2 linked regions of the Sphaerotilus montanus genome follow. The protein of the gene in region 2 interacts with the protein of the main gene of each other region in a pairwise test. Links are inferred from orthologs where the notes say so. Each region holds a gene or a part of one and is shown on either strand. Other genes may lie near its edges. The genes, in order: hypB and BDD16_RS17320.

Region 1 (5,791 bases), 240 kb from region 2 along the record:
CGAGCGCCAGCCCGGCGTCGCCGCAGGACACGCCTTGCGGGCGATGCACCCGCAAGCCAGCCGCCGTCAGCCGCTCGGTCAGCCGCTGGCTCAGCAGCCGGTTGAAAAAACAGCCGCCCCCGAGGGCGACCGCGTGCAGACCGTCGCGGGTGGCCGCAGCAATCGTGGCGTCGGCCAGCGCATCGGCCAGCCCGACGTGGAACAGTGCCGCCCCCCGCCCGCGGGCGTCAGCGTCGTGGACATCCAGGGCCAGCAGCGCCTCCATCAGCGCCCAGATTCCCATCCCGTCATCCTCGCGAACGCGAGGACCCACCCCCGGAACCACCCCCGGATGCCACTCCAGCCACGCTGCCGCACACCGCTCCAGCGCGACCGCCGCCTCGGCTTCTTCTCGTTGCCGCACCGACAAGCCGAGCACCCCAGCCGCCGCGTCAAACCAGCGCCCCGCGCCCGTGCTGACCGGACAGTTCAAGCTACGCACCAGCATCGTTTTCACGCCCTGCGCCGCCGCCGCCCCGACCACCGGCGCCAGCCGTGGCCCGATCTCGTCACCGCGCCCCAGCGCATGCAGCACCGCCGCGACCAACCGCCACGGCTCCCGCGCCGCCACATCGCCACCGGGCAGCGCCAGCGGCGGCAGGTGCGCGAGCCGCTCGAACCCGCCGTCCATGTCCAGCCGCAGCAGCTCGCCGCCCCACGCCGTCCCGTCCGTGCCCAGCCCGACGCCGTCCAGCGCCAGTCCGAGCAGCGGCCCGTCCAGCCCCTTTTCGGCTTGCACCACCGCGAGGTGCGCGTGGTGGTGCTGCACGCCGATCGCCGGCACGCCGAGCCGATCGGCCCAGTGCAGCGCCAGCCGCGTGCTGTGGAAGTCCGGGTGCAGGTCGTGCGCGACGGCGTCGATCGGCCCGCGCGCGTCCCGCACCAGCGCCTCGACCGACGCCTCCAGCGCCGCGCAGGCGTCCGGCGTACCGAGGTCGCCATGCAGCGCCGACGCGGTGTAGCGATCCCCGTCGAGCAGCCCCGCCGTGTTCTTCAGCCACGCGCCGACAGCCAGCACCCGCCTCGCCGCGGGGCGTGGCAGGTGCAGCGGGGGCGGCGTGATCGCGGTCATGCTCACGCCGCCTGCGCTTCCTGCGCTTCCAGCAGCCAGTCCAGCCAGGCGTCCATGCCGACTCCGGTGCGCGCCGACAGCAGCAGCACCTCGATGCCCGGGTTCACCCGCTGCGCGTAGGCGATGCACTGCGCCACATCGAAATCGAGGTAGGGCAGCAGGTCGGTCTTGGTCAGCACCATCAGCCTGGCCGCCGCGAACATGTCCGGGTACTTGATCGGCTTGTCCTCGCCCTCGGTGACCGAGAGGATGGCGATCTTGGCGCGCTCGCCCAGATCCCACATCGCCGGGCAGACGAGGTTGCCGACGTTCTCGATCATCAGCAGCGAGGTCGGGGCGTGGTGATGGTGGTGACCGTGGTCATGGTCGTGCGTGTGACCGTGATCGTGTGCAGGGTCGTGGTCATGGTGGCTGTGCAGCGGCAGTCGCGCGAACGCCTCGGCGATCATCGGCGCGTCAAGGTGGCAGCCCTTGCCGGTGTTGACCTGGATCGCGGGGGCGCCGGTCGCGCGGATGCGGTCGGCGTCGTTCGAGGTCTGCTGGTCGCCCTCGATGACACCCAGCGGCAGGTCCGGCGCGCGGGCCTTCAGCGCCTCGATCGTCGCGCACAGCAGCGTCGTCTTGCCCGAACCGGGGCTGGAGACGAGGTTGTAGGCGACGACGCCGTGGCCGGCGAAGTGGGCGCGGTTGGCGTCGGCGATGCGCTGGTTGGCGCCGAGCACGTCGGCTTCGAGCTTGATGGCGCGTGCCTGGCTCATGCCGGGCACCGAGACGCGGGCCGGGCCGGCGCCGAAGTGCAGGTCGTTGCCCGTCGTCGCCGTGACCACCGGGGCGGTCGGGTGTTCATGCACCGCGCCGGGGGTGCCGGTGGAGCAGCCGCAGATGACGCACATGGGGAATTCCTTTCGTGGGTTCAGTCGTCGTGCACCAGCAGGTCCACGACACGCAGTTCGGTGCCGCCGGTCGGCTGCAGTTGAAAGCCGCCGCAGCGCGGGCAGGCGTCGGCGCGCGAGGTGATCTCGACCGTCTCGCAGCAGCGCAGGCACCACGCCGTGCCGGGCGGCTCGTCGATCAGGATCTCGGCGCCTTCCAGGCAGGTGCCCGGGATGCTGGCGTCCAGCGCGAACCGTAGCGCGCGCACCTCTACGCCGCTGAGCGCGCCCGCCTCCAGCCGCAACTGCGACACGCGGCGAAAGCCTTCGCGCTCGGCCGCGTCCTCGACCAGCCGCACGACGCCGCCCGCCAGACTGAGTTCATGCATGGCGCACCTCGAATTCGACACAGGGATCAAAGGCGACCGCGAGCAGCCGCGCCGCCGCGTCCCGCTGCGCCGGGTCGGTGTCCCGCAGCGCCGCGAGCGCGTGCGCCAGTGTGCCTGCGGGGTGGAAGTTCCATTCGGTCGGCGCGAGCACCTGCCAGGCCTGCACGCGCTGGCCGTCTGCGTCGAGCTGCACGCGGTGGACCAGCAGCCCGCGTGCCGTCTCGCACCAGGCCAGCCCGGCGCCGCGGCCCAGCGCGCAGGCACCGTGGTCCAGCCGGTCCGCGCCGTCCGGCGCACCCAGCCGCAGCACCTCGACCAGCCGCGCGACCAGCCGCAGCCACACCGTGCCGTCCAGCGGCGGGGTGCTGGCGTCGACGTCGGCGCGGCGGCTCCACGGTCCGGTGTCGGCGGGCTGGCCATGCCAGTGCGGGCGGGCACAGAAGGCCGGGTCGTCCGCCATCGCCTGTCCGAGCAGCGCCCAGTCGCTGGCGGCCGGCCGCAGCGACCGGCCCGGTGTGGCCAGCGTGCGCGCGGCCGGGCCGATCTGGTGCAGCAGCCGGACCAGTGCGCCGGGCGTGCCGAAGCGCACCGTCTGCTCCACCCAGCGCGTGGCCCAGCCGGTCGGATCGGCGTCGTGGCGCTGCAGCCAGTCGGCGGGGGTGTGGCCGAGCCACTTGTGGGCGAGCCAGACGGGCAGGGCCTCCAGCCGGTCGGCCGGGGGCAGGTCGTCGCGCCACAGCGGGCAGGTGCGCAGCAGCAGCGCGCCTTCGTCGCTGCGGCCGTCCTGGCGCAGCAGGCGCGGCCAGTCGTGGCCGATGCGCAGGATCTGCTCGCGGGCGGTGGCCAGGCGCAGGGTCTGGGCAGCCGCTGCCGGGTCGTCGGCCGGCTCGCCCCGGGCGGCGCGGATCGCGGCGATGGCGGTCAGCCGGTGGGCCGCGGCGCACAGCGTGAACACCGCGCCGAGCAGCGCCGGCATCTCGCCCGCGCGGCGGCCCGGCGCCAGGCGCGGCAGCAGGTCCGGGCGGGTGCTGTGGATCGCCGCCGGCGGGGCCACGCCGGGGCGCAGGTGCATGCGACCGGCCAGCGGTTCCGGGGCGAGTGTCATGCGCAGGCCTCGGCCGTGGTCGGCTGGCGCAGCAGGCGCAGCACCTCGCGCGCCGTGGCCACCGCGGCGGGCTGGTCGGCGAAGCCGAACATCGGCGAGAACAGCGAGGCCTGCTCGAAGGCCCCGATCGACGGCTCGTGCGCGCCGAGGAAGTCCAGCGGATGTGCGCCGTAGCGCCGCACGGCGGTGGCGCCGACCGGCAGCAGCCCGGCCGCAGCCGCGTCGGCCACCGGGGTGACAGGCAGGCGCAGCACGTTCATGAACCACGGCGTCACCAGCACGCCCATCAGCATGGGCAGCGCCACCGACGCGGACTTCGATCCCACCGCGACCGGTTCCCGCACGAACCCGACCGCCTGCACCGACAGCCCCGCGTGCAGCACCGGCACGCCGCGCATCCGCGTCGTGGCGATGCGGCGGAAGGTGGCCTCCAAGACCTCCAGCCGGTCAGCCATCACCGAGCACCATGAACTGTTCGGCCTCGCCGTCGCACTGCGGGCAGCGCCAGTGCGCAGGCAGGGCGGTGAAGGCCGTGCCGGGCGCGATCTGCCAGACCTCGTCGCCGACTGCCGGGTCGTAGACCCACCAGCAGATCTTGCATTCGAGCCGCGCGTCGGCTGGCAGCCGCGCCGCGTCGCCGAGGTAGCTGCCCTCGAAGCCCTGGAAGCCCGCGGCGCCGGTCGCCGTGCTCATGCCTGCTCCACCCACTGCAGCACCTCGACCAGCCGCTCGGCCGAATCCGCCAGGTCCTCCGGCGCGGCGCACGCCACCTCCGGCAGCCCGCAGACCTCGACCGCGTTCAGGATCACCGTGTCCTGCGAGTTGTAGTAGACGACGCGCCAGGTGTGGGCGGCGCAGGCGTTGGTGATGCGGCAGTTGCCGTAGCCGCGCGAGAGGATGACGATGCGGCCGGTGCCGAGCTGGTGGTCGATCCAGGCGATGTCCTCCAGCGTCACCGGCAGCAGCGTCAGGTTGACGACCTGCGGCGCATCGCCCGCGCGCCAGTGCTGGCGGTGCGCGGCCAGCTCGACCAGGATCGAGCCGGCGTTGAGCACGTTCGGCGGCAGCACCGCCGGCTCGGGTGGCACCGGCCGCGTGTCCTCGGCGGCGATGCGGTGCAGCAGCGCCGGGACCGCGCCGACCTCGATGGTGTCGAGCACGCGCCCGTCGTCGCAGCGCTCGATCACCCGCCAGACCCCGGCGAAGACCGACTCCTGGATCTGCGCCCGCGGCGCGCTGGGTGCGCGGCCCGGCTCGGCCAGCACCTGCGCGCTGACCTCGCCCTCGCCGAGCACCTGGTTGATGAGCGCCAGATCGGCCGCTGCCAGCCCGTCCAGCCGCACCGGCGCGACCGCCTCGCCGCGCAGCACCGCCTGCAGCCGCGCCAGCACCTCGTGCAGCGTGGACACGGCGCCCGCGTGGCCGGCGAGTTCCTCCGGCTCGGGCAGTGGCGGGGCGCGGAAGGTGCTCATGCCTTGGGGCATGGCGATGTAGTTCAGCGACTCGTCCTCGTCGCCGCTCTGGCTGCCGGGGCCGAGGGCGACGACCGGGATGGGGAAGGGCTTGATGTCGAAGGGCAGGGCCATGGCGATCGGTTCCGGTTCCAGGTTCAGTGGCATGCGCTGGCGCCAGCGGTGGCGCTGACGACGGGAATGCCGACGCCGGGCACGCGCGACGGCGCCGTCGCCAGGGCGGCCTGCACCTGGGCGACGTAGTCGGTCCAGTCGTGCATGCCGGGCAGGACGCTGACGTAGCGGCCCTCGCGCAGGAAGACCAGCGCCGGCCAGCGCAGCACGCCGTAGCGGCGGGCCAGCGCGTCCTCGTCCCCGCGGGCCGCGACGGCGATCCGGAAGCGGCCGCCGACGGCGCGCTGCAGCTCCGGCAGCACGACGGCCACGTCCAGCGCTTCCGGAAACCGCACCGGGTCGCCGCCGAGCAGCAGCACCCGGTCGCCTCCTTCGGCGGACCAGGCGTCCACGCTGTCGGGGGTGACGAGTCGGGCGTCGAACGCGCGGACGAGGCGGGCCACCAGCGGGTGCAGGTCGGTGGTGTCCGGGGACAGGGTGGTGGTGGGCATCGTCGTCATCGTCATGGGGTCTGTCCGGTCAGCGCGGCCAGCTGGGCCGCATCCATGGCCGACGGCAGCACGAAGGCCGCCGCGGTGTTCGTCAGTTCATGGCCCTGCATCGCCGCGGCGACCAGGTCCAGCGTGGCGTCGATCTCGGCGGCACGCTCGGGGCTGAGGCGTTCCTGCGCGCTGTCGAGGAAGACCAGCACCCACTCACCCGGCGCGCAGTCGCCGACCAGCGCGGTG
Region 2 (12,179 bases):
ATCGAGCGCGCCGGCAACCAGCGCTGGCTGGTTGTCCGCCAGACCCCCGAACAGGTCTGGGACACGCTGCGCACGTTCTGGCAGGACAACGGGTTCACGCTGGTCATCGACACCCCCCAGGTTGGCGTGATGGAGACCGACTGGTCAGAAAACCGGGCCAAGCTGCCGACGGACATCGTCAGCCGCGCAGTGGGCAAGGTATTCGACAAGCTGAGAGACACCGGCGAACGGGACCGCTACCGCACCCGCGTCGAACGCAATGGCCCGGTCACCGAGATCTACATCAGCCACCGCGGGGTCGAACAGGTCAGCGTCGAGCGCACTGCAGACATCCTGCGCTGGCAGAGTCGCCCCAGCGACTCCGGTCTCGAAGCAGAAATGCTGGCCCGGCTGATGCTGCGGCTCACCGGGGCAGAAGATTCCAGCAAGGCTGGCAGCGCCAAGGCGGTGGATGCGGCAGTCCGATCGGTCAGCGCGGCAACGGCCGCCGCACCCAGGGCACGGGTGGTCGATGAGGCCACTGGAATGGTGTTGCAGATTGACGACAATCTGGAGCGCAGCTGGCGCCGGGTCGGGCTGGCACTGGACCGCAGCAGTTTCACGGTCGAAGAGCGTGACCGTGCCCAGAGTGGGTATCTGGTGCGTTACGTCGATCCCAGACTGGCCGGCCAGGAAGAACCCGGCTTCTTCTCGCGTTTATTCAGCGGCGCCCGCAAGGAGGATCTGAAAGGCACGCGGTATCGCCTGAAATTGAGTCCAGGCAGCGGCACGTCGACGTCACTGTCCATACTGGACGAGCAGGGTGCCACCATCAAGGATGAAGGCGCGCGCAATATCGTACAGTTACTGGCCAACGAGTTACGCTGAAGTTTCAGGCAGCAATACGGCATTTGCTGCCACCCCATGCCGCCTGCGCGGCATGGGAGATCTCGCAAGCTTCAAGACAAGAAAAAAGCCGCCCTGAGGCGGCTTTTTTGCTTTCGGTCGACTGCTTACTTGGAAGCAGCGGCATCGACAGCAGCCGAAGCGGCATCAGCCACAGCGGCGGCGGCGCCGGATGCAGCGTCGGCAACGGTGCCAGCAGCCGAAGCAGCAGCGTCAGCCACGGCCGAAGCAGCGGGAGCAGCCATCGAAGCGGCGGCGTCAGCAGCCGGGGCGACCACGGCAGCGGCTTCTTCCTTCTTGCCACAGGCGGCCAGAGCAACAGCGGCGATCACGGCGGCCATCAGGAGCGACTTGTTCATGCTTTATTCCTCAGTCAAAGAGTCTAACAATTACCGGTAATTGACGGCCTCTCTGACAAGTTGCTGCTGCAGCATCCAGTCATCAAGCGCCTTCACGGGAATGAAAAGCTCGAGCATTTCCATACCCAGCCTTCCATTATACATAACGAAACCATCTCGGCTTCTTACGGTCCCCGGTCTGACCAAAAGCGCCTGAGAGCTCACGGCCATCTTCAGAATGGCGCAATCAGGCTGCTATGTGCTGATCATGCTAACGCGTCAGCATGTCAGTCCAGACTTTCTCGCTTGCGCCGGAGCGTCAAGTGTGTCATTCACGCTACGCCAGTGGGTGGATCCAGCCATCGTCACACCACTGCTCCAGCAATCCGCGCACGTCACTGCTGGCCGCAGCCAGGGTCGCTGCATCCAGTCGCCGCGCATCCGCGAGGCGCCGAAGAACCTGCGCATCGTCGCCAGCGGCGTGCCATGAATCGCCATTCATGAAGACATGGTGATCGTCGTAGAGCATGCAGCTGCGCGCGTCGAGCACCACCCCGCGGTTCGCCGGCAGGGGATCCCCGAACGCGAAGCTCACCGTCGGCTTGGGCTCGCTCATGTATTCGCCCAGTGCACGCTCCAGGGCACCCGGCTCTTCCAGCACACGGCGCAACCCATCCGCGGCAAACCGCACCAGCGCGGCCGGAATGCGCCCCGGCTCGGTGGTCGCCGGCTGGTCAGGGTCCGCATAGACGACCGGGCGAACACCCTCGTCGCCCGCGTCTTCCACCGCATCGGCCAGGCGCAGCAGTGTCTCGCGCGCCAGTTCGGAGCGGTGCGGCGAGCGGAAGCCGACGGAGCAGGTCATGCATTCGCCACCCACCGCATCGCCATCGTGTGCCCAGCCAGGCGGGAGATAGAGCATGTCCCCGGGCGAGAGCACCCACTCCTGCTCGGGCTGGAAGTTCTCGATGATCTTGACCGGCAAGTCCGGGCGCAGCCGGGCGTCCGGCATGCGGCCGATGCGCCAGCGGCGCTGACCCTGGACCTGGATCAGGAACACGTCGTAGGAATCGAAATGCGGACCGACGCCGCCCCCTTCGGCCGCCCAGGAGATCATCAGATCGTCCAGTCGGGCCTGCGGAATGAAGCGGAATGGCGTCAGCATCCCCTGTGCACTGGGCAGGTGCAGGTCCAGCCCCTGGACCAGCACGGTCCAGTCCGGCTGCTTCAGCGCCGGCAGGCGGCGCCGCGCCAGCGGGCCACGCTCCAGGCTCCAGACCTCGTCAGCGCCCCGCCCGCGGCGCGTCACGAGGCGGGATTCCACCTCTTCGCTTTCGGCCAGCTTGAAAAGATCGGCACGCGTCAGCGGTGGCTGGATGCCCGGCAAGGCCTGGCGCACCAGCAGCGGCGCGCGTTGCCAGTGCTGTTGCATGAATTCGGACGGGCTCAGACCACCCAGCAGCACGGCGGGTTGATCGAGCGGAGGGACGGCTGCATCGGGGTGCTGCCGCAGCGAGGGGCCGGAAGATTGGTTCATCCCGACATTGTGCCGGTCCGCCGGGCAGCACTCGCGGGCGCGCGCGCATGAGATGATGTCGCCCATGCAGATATCAGCCCCTTGCGTCGTCAGCCTGACCTGGCGACTCGAAGACGCCCACGGCCAACTGATCGACGACCTCGGCGACCCCGTCGAGTTCTATGTCGGTGGCGACGACCTGTTCGCCAAGGTCGAAGAAGTCCTGACTGGCCAGGGCGTCGGTTACCAGAACACGCTCCACCTGGAGCCGGAACATGCCTTCGGCGAGTACCACGCCGAACTCGTGTTCTTCGAAGAGCGCAGCATCTTCCCGGACGAGGTCTCGCCCGGCATGCAGTTCGAGGGACCGCCACCCGGCAGCGCCACCCCCGACATGCCCGCGGACGTGATCTACACCGTCACCGAGGTCTACGACACCCACGTCGTGCTGGACGGCAACCATCCGCTGGCCGGCGTGGCGCTCGTGCTGCAGCTGGAAGTCCGCGGCGTGCGCGAGGCGACCGAGGCCGAGATGGCCCAGGGCAGCGTCGGCGACGGTGAGGGCGAAGGCGGCCTGTTCAGCGTGGTACCCCCCGGCACGACCCTGCACTGACCCGCCCTGCCCGGTTCACGCCACCCGCTCAGGCGGGTGTGCTGGCGCTGGTAACGCCGGTCGAACCGAATCCACCCAAGCCCCGCTCGCTGCTGGCGGCGAACTCCTCCACGACCACCAGCCGCGGCCGCAGGATCGGCACGAACAGCATCTGCGCAATCCGGTCGCCCGGCTGGATCACGATCGGCTCCCCCGACGGATTGCGGTTCCAGACACTCACGTAGCACTGGGCCATGTAGTCCGCATCGATGACGCCGATGCTGTTGCCCAGGACCAGCCCCTTCTTGTGGCCGAGGCCCGAGCGCGGCACGATCACTGCACAGAAACCCGCACTGTTCATGTGCAGCGCCAGTCCGGTGGGCACCAGTTGCGCCGGCGCCTGCGGATGGATCTCCAGCGGCGCATCCAGGCAGGCGATCAGATCGATGCCGGCGGCCTGCTCGCTCTGGTAGCGTGGCAGGCCCCAGTCCTGCAGACGGGCATCCAGCACCTTGACTTCGACATCCGGTCCGACCACGGCTCAGGCCCCCGTCACGAGTGCAGCGATGCCGGCGCGCGCCACCTGCGCATCCTCGCTCGACTTCACGCCGCTGACCCCCACGGCACCGACACAGACGCCCTGCACCAGGATCGGCACGCCGCCTTCCAGCAGGCCTTCCACCGCCGGCGCGCTCAGGAACGAATACCGTCCCTGGTTGATCATCTCTTCATAGACGCGCGACTCACGCTGCCCCAGGGCAGCCGTGTGGGCCTTGGCCGGCGCGATGTGGGCCGACAGCGGGGCGGCACCATCCAGCCGCTGCAGCCACAGCAGGTGACCGCCGTCATCGACGATCGCGATCGTCACCGCCCAGTGGTTGCGCACGGCCTCGGCTTCAGCGGCCTGGGCCATGCGGCGGGTATCGTCCAGCGTCAGTACGGGCTTGGTCTTCATGGGATCGGTCCTGTTGTCCTGTTACGAAACACAAAGCGTCGCACTTTACCGCGCCGCTTCCCATGGCGCACGGCCCGGAACTAAACTGGACCTGCGGGCTCCAACGAACCGCAACATCTTCTTCACACCCTACTGGAGGTTCCATGAACGAACGCCTGCCCACCTTCCCCGGCGTGTCTGGTCAAGGCGCGCTGGCTGCACAGCAGAACCGCGTGCTGCGCAACACCTACCTGCTGCTCGCCGCATCGATGGTGCCCACCGTGCTGGGCGCCTGGATCGGCGTCTCCACCGGCCTGCTGGCCACGATGGGCAATGGACTGTCGATGGTCTTGTTCCTGGCCGGTGCGTTCGGCTTCATGTTCGCCATCGAGAAGACCAAGCACTCGGCCGCGGGCGTGGGCGTGCTGCTCGGTTTCACGTTCTTCATGGGGCTGATGCTCTCGCGGATGCTGGCCTTCGTGCTGGGCATGTCCAACGGGGCCTCGGTGATCATGCTGGCCTTCGGCGGCACGGCGGGTGTGTTCTTCGCGATGGCCGCACTGGCCAGCGTGATCAAGCGCGACCTGTCGGGCATGGGCAAGTTCCTGTTCGTCGGCGCTGTCGTGCTGATGGTGGCGATGGTCATCAACCTGTTCGTGCAGTCGAGCGCGATGATGATGGCGCTGTCGGTGCTGGCCATCGGCATCTTCTCGGCCTTCATGCTGTACGACATCCGCCGCATCCTCGACGGCGGCGAAACCAACTACATCAGCGCGACGCTGGCGCTGTACCTGGACCTCTACAACGTGTTCCAGAACCTGCTGATGCTCTTCGGCATCGGCTTCGGCAGCGACGACTGATCCACGGCGTTTCCACAACGCAGAAGGGGCCGCGAGGCCCCTTTTTCATGCACAACCGGCAGGAGACCGGTCAGTATTCGCCGCCGTAGCTGCCGGGCGCCAGGTTCTCGAACTTGGTCAGCGGCTTCATGAAGGCCAGCTTGACCGTGCCCACCGGGCCGTTCCGCTGCTTGCCGATCACGATCTCCGCCACCCCCGGCTCCTTCGACTCCTTGTTGTAGTAGTCGTCGCGGTAGATGAACATGATGACGTCTGCATCCTGTTCGATGGCACCAGATTCGCGCAGGTCGCTCATCATCGGCCGCTTGTCGGTGCGTGTTTCCACCGACCGGTTGAGCTGCGACAGGGCAATCACGGGGCACTGCAGCTCCTTGGCCAGCGCCTTCAGACCACGCGAGATCTCGCTGATCTCGGTCGCCCGGTTTTCACCGCTGCTGGAGCCGGAGCCGCTCATGAGCTGCAGGTAGTCGACCACGATCAGGCCAAGCTGCCCGAACTGCCGCGCCTGCCGACGCGCCCGCGCCCGCACCTCACCCGGCGTCAGCGCGGGCGTCTCGTCGATGAACAGGTGAACGCCATGCAGCAGGTCCAGCACCTCGGACAGCCGCCCCCATTCATCGTCGTTCAGCGCCCCGGTGCGCAGGTGCTGCTGGTCGATGCGACCGAGCGAGCCGACCATCCGCAGCGCCAGTTGGGACGCCCCCATTTCCATGGAGAACACGACGACCGGCTTGCGCTCCTTGACGGCGACGTGTTCGGCGATGTTGAGCGCGAAGGCCGTGTTGTGGGTGACGATGTCCTGGTCCGTGATGTAGAGCCGCTCAGGGTGACTGACGGAGATGCACTGGCAGACCGTCTCCCGTGTCGGCTCGATCGAGGTGATCGTCAGACGCTTCTGACGGGTCCAGGCCGCTGGCGCGCGGGCCTGTTTTTCCGAGAGGAGGAACAGGCTCTGTGGTTCCGGGTGGCTGATGTGGCAGACATAGGCCGGCAATCCTGGCACCCGCTCGCCGGCCGCGTTCGTGAAGTGTGGTTGCTTGACAGTGATCGAACACCAGCCGCCGAGCGAACGCACCAGTTCCGCCACATCGTCGGCCAGTTGCCGGCTCGACGTCGAAAAGCGAACGCTGCCCCATCGCTCCACCCAGCCATCGGTGTCGAGCAGACCGCGCAGCACATCCAGACGAGCGTCCCGATGAGCCTCCAGATAGCAGCGAGGCACGAACTTGTGCGCACTGGACAGGCCAGACACACCTAGCGCCTCCAACGCCATGCGCAAGGGATTGGGTTGCGAGCCAGCCAGACCTGCGACATGGCCCCGGTCCTGTCGCACGATCCGGTAGTCGTAGCCTCCAGCCTCGGTCATCACCATGCCGTCGCCAACCCGCGCCGACATCAGCGCGCACATCTGGGCGGACGCCGTCGAGAATCGAACGCTGCCGGTGCCCGAGAGTCCGCCATCCCCCAGCAATGCGCCGAGTACCCAGGGATCCACGGGCAATGAATCATGGTGTCCAAAGTCGCCACTGGCTCGATCAACCCAGAGTCGGGACTGGTGGCGCTTGGACCGAAGCAGGCCGATCAAGTCGGCTGTAGACACGACCCGCGGCGCCTTCCAGTGCCGCGAAGACACCCGCCAGAGATGTTCCGCACAACATTCGGTCGATCGACCATCCGAGAACGTGATTCGATAGACCTGACGAACACCCTGCGGGTAGACACCGGTGACGATCGACGGCCGGCCGTCCACCGACGCCAGCGCATCACCCACCGCCAATTCGCCCATCGATTTCCAGCCACCGCGGGTGCGCACGCGGGCATCCAGCGGTTGCGCCTTCCCCATCGAGGGCCGCGCCGCCAGGATGATCAGATCGCCGCCCTGGAACCCCGCCGTCATGCGGTCCAGGTCGATGAAACCGCTCGGCACACCGGTCACGTCACCCGCGCCGCTGTCGGCCAGTTCCTGCACGCGGTCGATCAGCGAGACGACGAGGTTGTCGAGCGAATGGAAGCCCTGCTTGTTGCGCGAGCCCTCTTCGCCGATCTTGAAGATCTTGCTTTCTGCTTCGTCGAGGATGATCGAGACGGGTGTGCCCTGCGGGTTCAGCGCCTTGGTCGCGATCTCGTCGCTGGTCTCCACCAGCTTGCGCAGGATGGCCCGCTCGCGGACGATCTCGGCGTACCGGCGCAGGTTGGCGGCGCCGGGCACGCTGTTGGCCAGCGCGTTCAGATAGCCCAGACCGCCCACGTCGTCGGACTTGCCCAGGCTCTGCAGGTGCTCGAACACCGTGATCACGTCGGCGGGCTTGTTGCCGCTGATGAGGGCCATGATGGCCGCGTAGATCAGCTTGTGTTCGTAGCGGTAGAAATCGTTGTCGGTGAGCAGGTCACCGGCGCGGTCGGACGCGCTGTTGTCGAGCAGCAGGCCGCCCAGCACGCTCTGTTCGGCTTCGACCGAGTGGGGGGGCACGCGCAGGCGCGCGACCTCGTCGTCACCGCCCCGGGAGGACGGCATCATGGATCCGGATGACAGGGAAGACATCGTTCGATGATAGGTCGGGAGGCGGGCTGTGGACAGGCCAAATGAAAAGGCCGGCTTGCGCCGGCCTTCAGGAGCGCCGTGACCAGCACGGCGCGGGCACAAGGACTGGGATCAGTCCGTCGCGCCGACGACAGCCACGGTCACATCGACCACGACGTCATGGTGCAGCGCAACCGCCACGGTCTGCGAGCCAACGACCTTCAGCGGGCCATTGGGCATGCGGACCTGGGCCTTGGCGACGACAAAGCCGGAAGCCTTGAGGGCTTCGGCGACGTCGGCGTTGGTCACGGAACCGAACAGACGGCCATCGACACCGGCCTTCTGGGCGATGGTGACGGTCTTGCCAGCCAGCTTTTCGCCTTCGGCCTGTGCGGCAGCCAGCTTGTCAGCCAGCACTTTTTCGAGTTCGGCGCGGCGGACTTCGAATTCCTTGATGGCCTTTTCGGTGGCACGACGTGCGGCACCGGTCGGGATCAGGAAGTTGCGGGCGTAGCCGTCCTTGACCTTGACCACGTCACCCAGGGTGCCGAGGTTGGCCACTTTTTCGAGCAGGATCACTTGCATACCGGACTCCTCAGACCTTGTGCTGGTCGCTGTACGGCAGCATCGCGAGGAAGCGCGCACGCTTGATCGCGGTGGTCAGCTGACGCTGGTAGATCGCACGGGTGCCGGTCAGGCGGGCCGGGGTGATCTTGCCGTTTTCGCCGACGAAATCACGCAGGATGTCGAGATCCTTGTAATCGATCGATTCGACACCGGCGACGGTGAAGCGGCAGAAACGCTTGCGCTTGAACAGCAGGGATTGCTGGTTGCGCTTGACCTTGCGGTCCTTGGAAAACTTACCACGTGGCGGGGGCATGACAACCTCCTAAGTCAATACTGGAACGTTGGGACGGGTGTCGAGCTGACGGATGTGGAACATGACGCCTCGACCGCTGCGCTGCTTGCCCAGGAATCCGTGGAAGACCGCGGATTCGCCGACGGCCAGTCTTTCGAGCTGGCGGGCAGTGTCCCCGAGGGCCGTCGCATGGATTTCCACGCTGACCTGCCTGGGGTGTCCGGCGTGCTCGATCTGCGAGGCGTGAGCCAGCCGCACATCCAGCGCCGGCAGACCTGCCGGGGTATAGCGCATGGCCGCACGCTCGACGACCTGGGCTGCGAGCAGCACCTGGTTGACCATCGGAGCGTGGCAGGCGTCTGCCGACATCAGTTGCTCGTTTCCTGCTGGGACGACGACTTGCGCGCTTCTTCCTTCTCCACGCGCTTCATCATCGACGAAGGACCGGTTTCGGCCTTGTCGCGACGAACCGTCAGGTGGCGCAGGACTGCGTCGTTGAAGCGGAAGCCGGTTTCGATTTCAGCCAGGGTTTCCTTGCTGCATTCGATGTTCAGGCACAGGTAGTGCGCCTTGGCCAGCTTGTTGATCAGGTAAGCCAACTGGAAGCGACCCCAGTCTTCGACACGGTGGATCTGACCACCGGACGCGGCCACCAGAGCCTTGTAACGCTCCAGCATGGCCGGAACTTGTTCGCTCTGGTCGGGGTGGACCAGCAGAACGATTTCATAGTGACGCATGGATACTCCTCATGGATTCCTGTTGCGGAAGCCGCCCCGTCGCGTCAAGAAACGGGTGCAGCAAGAGAAAAGCCTGCGATTGTAGCGCGTTTCTGGAATCGGGCGGATTCGGAGCCGCTACGACCACCCCGGCGTGCGCAGACGGTCCACCACCGCCTGCTCCGCCGGCCCTGGCGGTGGTGTCAGCAGGCTGGCGATCACGAGCACCAGCGCGCCGGCAGGTGCACCGAACACACCCGCCGCCATCGGATCGATGCCCCACCACGCACAGTCCTGCAAGCTCCGCGTGATACCGAACGCCCGGCGCAGCAGTTCGTGGTTGGTGACCATGTAATAGGCGCACACGCTCAGGCCCGACAACATGCCCAGCACCGCGCCGACCCGGTTGGCCCGGCGCCAGAAAATGCCCATCACCAGCGCTGGAAAGAAGGTGGCGGCCGCGAGCGAGAACGCCGCTGCGACGAACTGCAGGATGTCGGCAAACCGCATGGACGCGATGAACGCCGCCAGCAGCGCCACCACCAGCACCAGGAACTTCGACAGCATCACGCGCCGCATCGCCGGCGCACGCGGATTGATGAGCCGGAAATACAGGTCATGCGACAGCGCGTTCGAGATGGTCAGCAACAGGCCATCCGCCGTGGACAACGCCGCCGCCAGCCCGCCCGCCGCCACCAGATAGGTCACCACCAGCGGCAAGCCACCGATCTCGGGAGCGGCCAGCACGATGACGTCGCCCCCCAGGTGCAACTCGGCCAGCTGCAGCAGGCCATCGCCATTGATGTCCTCGACCGACACCAGCGTGGAATCCAGCTTGGACCAGCGCCGGATCCAGCCGGGCAACTGGTCGAAGGGCGTGCCGATCAGGTTGGTGAACACCTCGTACTTGACCATCACCGCCAGTGCCGGTGCCGCCAGGTACAGCAGCGCGATGAAGAACAGCGACCACGCCACCGAGCGCCGCGCCTCGCTGACCGATGGCGTCGTGTAATAGCGCGTCAGCACATGGGGCATTGCCGCCGTGCCCAGCATCAGGCACAGCACCAGCGCCAGGAAGTTGCGCCGCCCCACTTCGTAGGCCTCCCGCGCCACGGCATCCCCCCGCGGATTCCCCGCGGCGATCGGCTGCGCCTGAGGCGGCATGCCACCCAGCGGCAACGCCCGTTGCCGGGCATCGTCGTATTCATGCTGGTAGGCCATGCGGGCAGCACTTTCCGTCTGGGGCCGGCTCAGCAGCCGGCGCTCGGCCTGCTGCACCCGTGCCGGTGCCGCATCGGCGACCTGCAGGGCCTTGACCTGTGCCGACAGCGTCTCGGCATCATCGACCATCGCCTGGCGGACGTCGGCGAGCTTGCGCAGCGCATCGTCCGCACGCACCTGCAGTTGCCGGATCACGGTGAGTTCGGCCGGGTCCTTCTTGAACACCTCCTCGCGCTGGGTGACATGCTCCAGTTGCTGCCCGTACGAAAACAGCGGGAACGGGCTGCCGGTCTGGTTCAGCGACATCCACACCACAGGCGTCAGATAGGCCAGGATCAGGATGATGTACTGCGCCACCTGCGTCCAGGTCACCGCCCGCATGCCGCCGAGAAACGAGCACACCAGCACGCCACCGAGTCCGACGAAGATGCCGATCTCGAAGCTGAACCCGGTCAGGTGCGAGGTGATGAGCCCCACCCCGTAGATCTGGACCACGACGTAGACAAAGGACACCAGCGCGACCGCCACGACACCGACCAGCCGCGGCAGTTCGCCGCCGTAGCGCGCGCCCAGGAATTCGGGGATGGTGAAAAAGCCGAGTCGGCGGAGATAGGGCGCCAGCAGCAGCGCCACGAGGCAGTAGCCCCCCGTCCAGCCCAGGATGTAGGCGAGCCCGGCGAAGCCCTGCAGATAGAGCACACCCGCCGTGCCGATGAAGGAGGCGGCCGACATCCAGTCCGCGGCGGTCGCCATGCCATTGAAGATCGCCGGCACGCGGCGGCCGGCGACGTAGTACTCCGCCTCGTCGGTCGTGCGCGACATCAGGCCGATCGCCGCATAGACCGCCACCGTGGCAATCAGGAAGGTGCCGCCGATCCAGCTGCGCGGCCAGCCCATCCGCTCCATCGCGCCCAGCCCGAGGATGAACAGGAGCACGCCCAGCGTGTAGACCGCATAGCGGCGAAACAGCACCTGCGTGAAGACCCGTGTCTCCTCGGACGCCCCCAGACGCGGATCAGCCATGGCGGGAATCGCCCTCGGTCAGGACCTCGCGCTCCAGGCGGTCCATCAGCCAGGCGTGTCCGACGATGATCAGCAGGTACACGCCGATCGCGCCCTGCGTGGCCCACCAGTAGCCAGCCGGCATGCGCCCGACTTTCCAGGCATCCAGCGCATGGGCCCACCACGACACGCCGAAGGTGACGCCGAACCACAGCCCCAGCCCCAGCAGCGTCCACAGGCATACCCGGTGCCAATAGGTCCGTTTCGGGGAGCGGTCGTGTGTCCTGTCATCCATGCAATCACCTCTGGCGTGAATTGTGCGCAGCCGCTGTCAGACTCGCCACAGGAATGACACCAAGACGAACCACGCAATGCAACAGCCCACCGGGATGGGTGGGCTGTGCGGGGCGAGGCGACGGTGGTCGCCTCATGGGGTGCGCCGAGGCGCGGTCAGCGCTTGGCCAGACGCTGCCAGGTCTCGACGACCGAGTCCGGGTTCAGCGAGATCGACACGATACCCTCCTGCGCCAGCCAGTCGGCGAAATCGGGGTGGTCGCTGGGGCCCTGGCCGCAGATGCCGATGTACTTGCCATGCGCGCGGCAGGCCGCGATCGCACGGGAAATCAGTGCCTTGACGGCCGGATCCCGTTCGTCGAAGTCGGCGGCGAGGATTTCGAGGCCCGAGTCGCGGTCCAGGCCCAGGGTGAGCTGGGTCAGGTCGTTGGAGCCGATGGA

The links.
Region 1: the proteins of BDD16_RS17320 (region 2) and hypB interact in binary tests that used the Escherichia coli proteins (3 or more experiments, as listed by UniProt). The link is inferred for Sphaerotilus montanus from one-to-one orthologs.

What each region holds. Positions count from the first base shown.
Region 1 is NZ_JACCFH010000001.1:3,558,259-3,564,049, forward strand. The notes cover bases 60-2,802. They hold hypB (hydrogenase nickel incorporation protein HypB), read right to left. Parts: upstream 2,005-2,802; coding sequence 1,114-2,004; downstream 60-1,113. Other genes in these bases: BDD16_RS16225 (Kae1-like domain-containing protein), read right to left, coding at 60-1,111; BDD16_RS16235 (hydrogenase maturation nickel metallochaperone HypA/HybF), read right to left, coding at 2,025-2,372; BDD16_RS16240 (hydrogenase formation protein), read right to left, coding at 2,365-2,802. Also shown: more of BDD16_RS16225, read right to left, coding at 1-59; more of BDD16_RS16240, read right to left, coding at 2,803-3,477; [NiFe]-hydrogenase assembly chaperone HybE, read right to left, coding at 3,474-3,932; BDD16_RS16250 (rubredoxin), read right to left, coding at 3,925-4,170; BDD16_RS16255 (hydrogenase expression/formation protein), read right to left, coding at 4,167-5,096; BDD16_RS16260 (thioredoxin domain-containing protein), read right to left, coding at 5,087-5,569; BDD16_RS16265 (HypC/HybG/HupF family hydrogenase formation chaperone), read right to left, coding at 5,566-5,791. UniProt on the Escherichia coli protein: Involved in the maturation of [NiFe] hydrogenases. Required for nickel insertion into the metal center of the hydrogenase. Exhibits a low intrinsic GTPase activity, which is essential for nickel insertion.
Region 2 is NZ_JACCFH010000001.1:3,791,616-3,803,794, reverse strand. Bases 1,750-4,588 are described here. They hold BDD16_RS17320 (FKBP-type peptidyl-prolyl cis-trans isomerase), read left to right. Parts: upstream 1,750-2,824; coding sequence 2,825-3,352; downstream 3,353-4,588. Other genes in these bases: BDD16_RS17305 (Bax inhibitor-1 family protein), read left to right, coding at 4,430-4,588; BDD16_RS17310 (GlcG/HbpS family heme-binding protein), read right to left, coding at 3,873-4,286; dut (dUTP diphosphatase), read right to left, coding at 3,381-3,869; BDD16_RS17325 (JmjC domain-containing protein), read right to left, coding at 1,750-2,760. In the rest of the region: outer membrane protein assembly factor BamC, read left to right, coding at 1-867; BDD16_RS17330 (hypothetical protein), read right to left, coding at 993-1,244; more of BDD16_RS17325, read right to left, coding at 1,561-1,749; more of BDD16_RS17305, read left to right, coding at 4,589-5,125; dnaB (replicative DNA helicase), read right to left, coding at 5,196-7,640; rplI (50S ribosomal protein L9), read right to left, coding at 7,779-8,231; rpsR (30S ribosomal protein S18), read right to left, coding at 8,242-8,526; priB (primosomal replication protein N), read right to left, coding at 8,536-8,874; rpsF (30S ribosomal protein S6), read right to left, coding at 8,874-9,242; BDD16_RS17275 (sodium:solute symporter family protein), read right to left, coding at 9,360-11,465; BDD16_RS17270 (DUF4212 domain-containing protein), read right to left, coding at 11,458-11,739; ppsA (phosphoenolpyruvate synthase), read right to left, coding at 11,895-12,179. UniProt on the Escherichia coli protein: Folding helper with both chaperone and peptidyl-prolyl cis-trans isomerase (PPIase) activities. Chaperone activity prevents aggregation of unfolded or partially folded proteins and promotes their correct folding.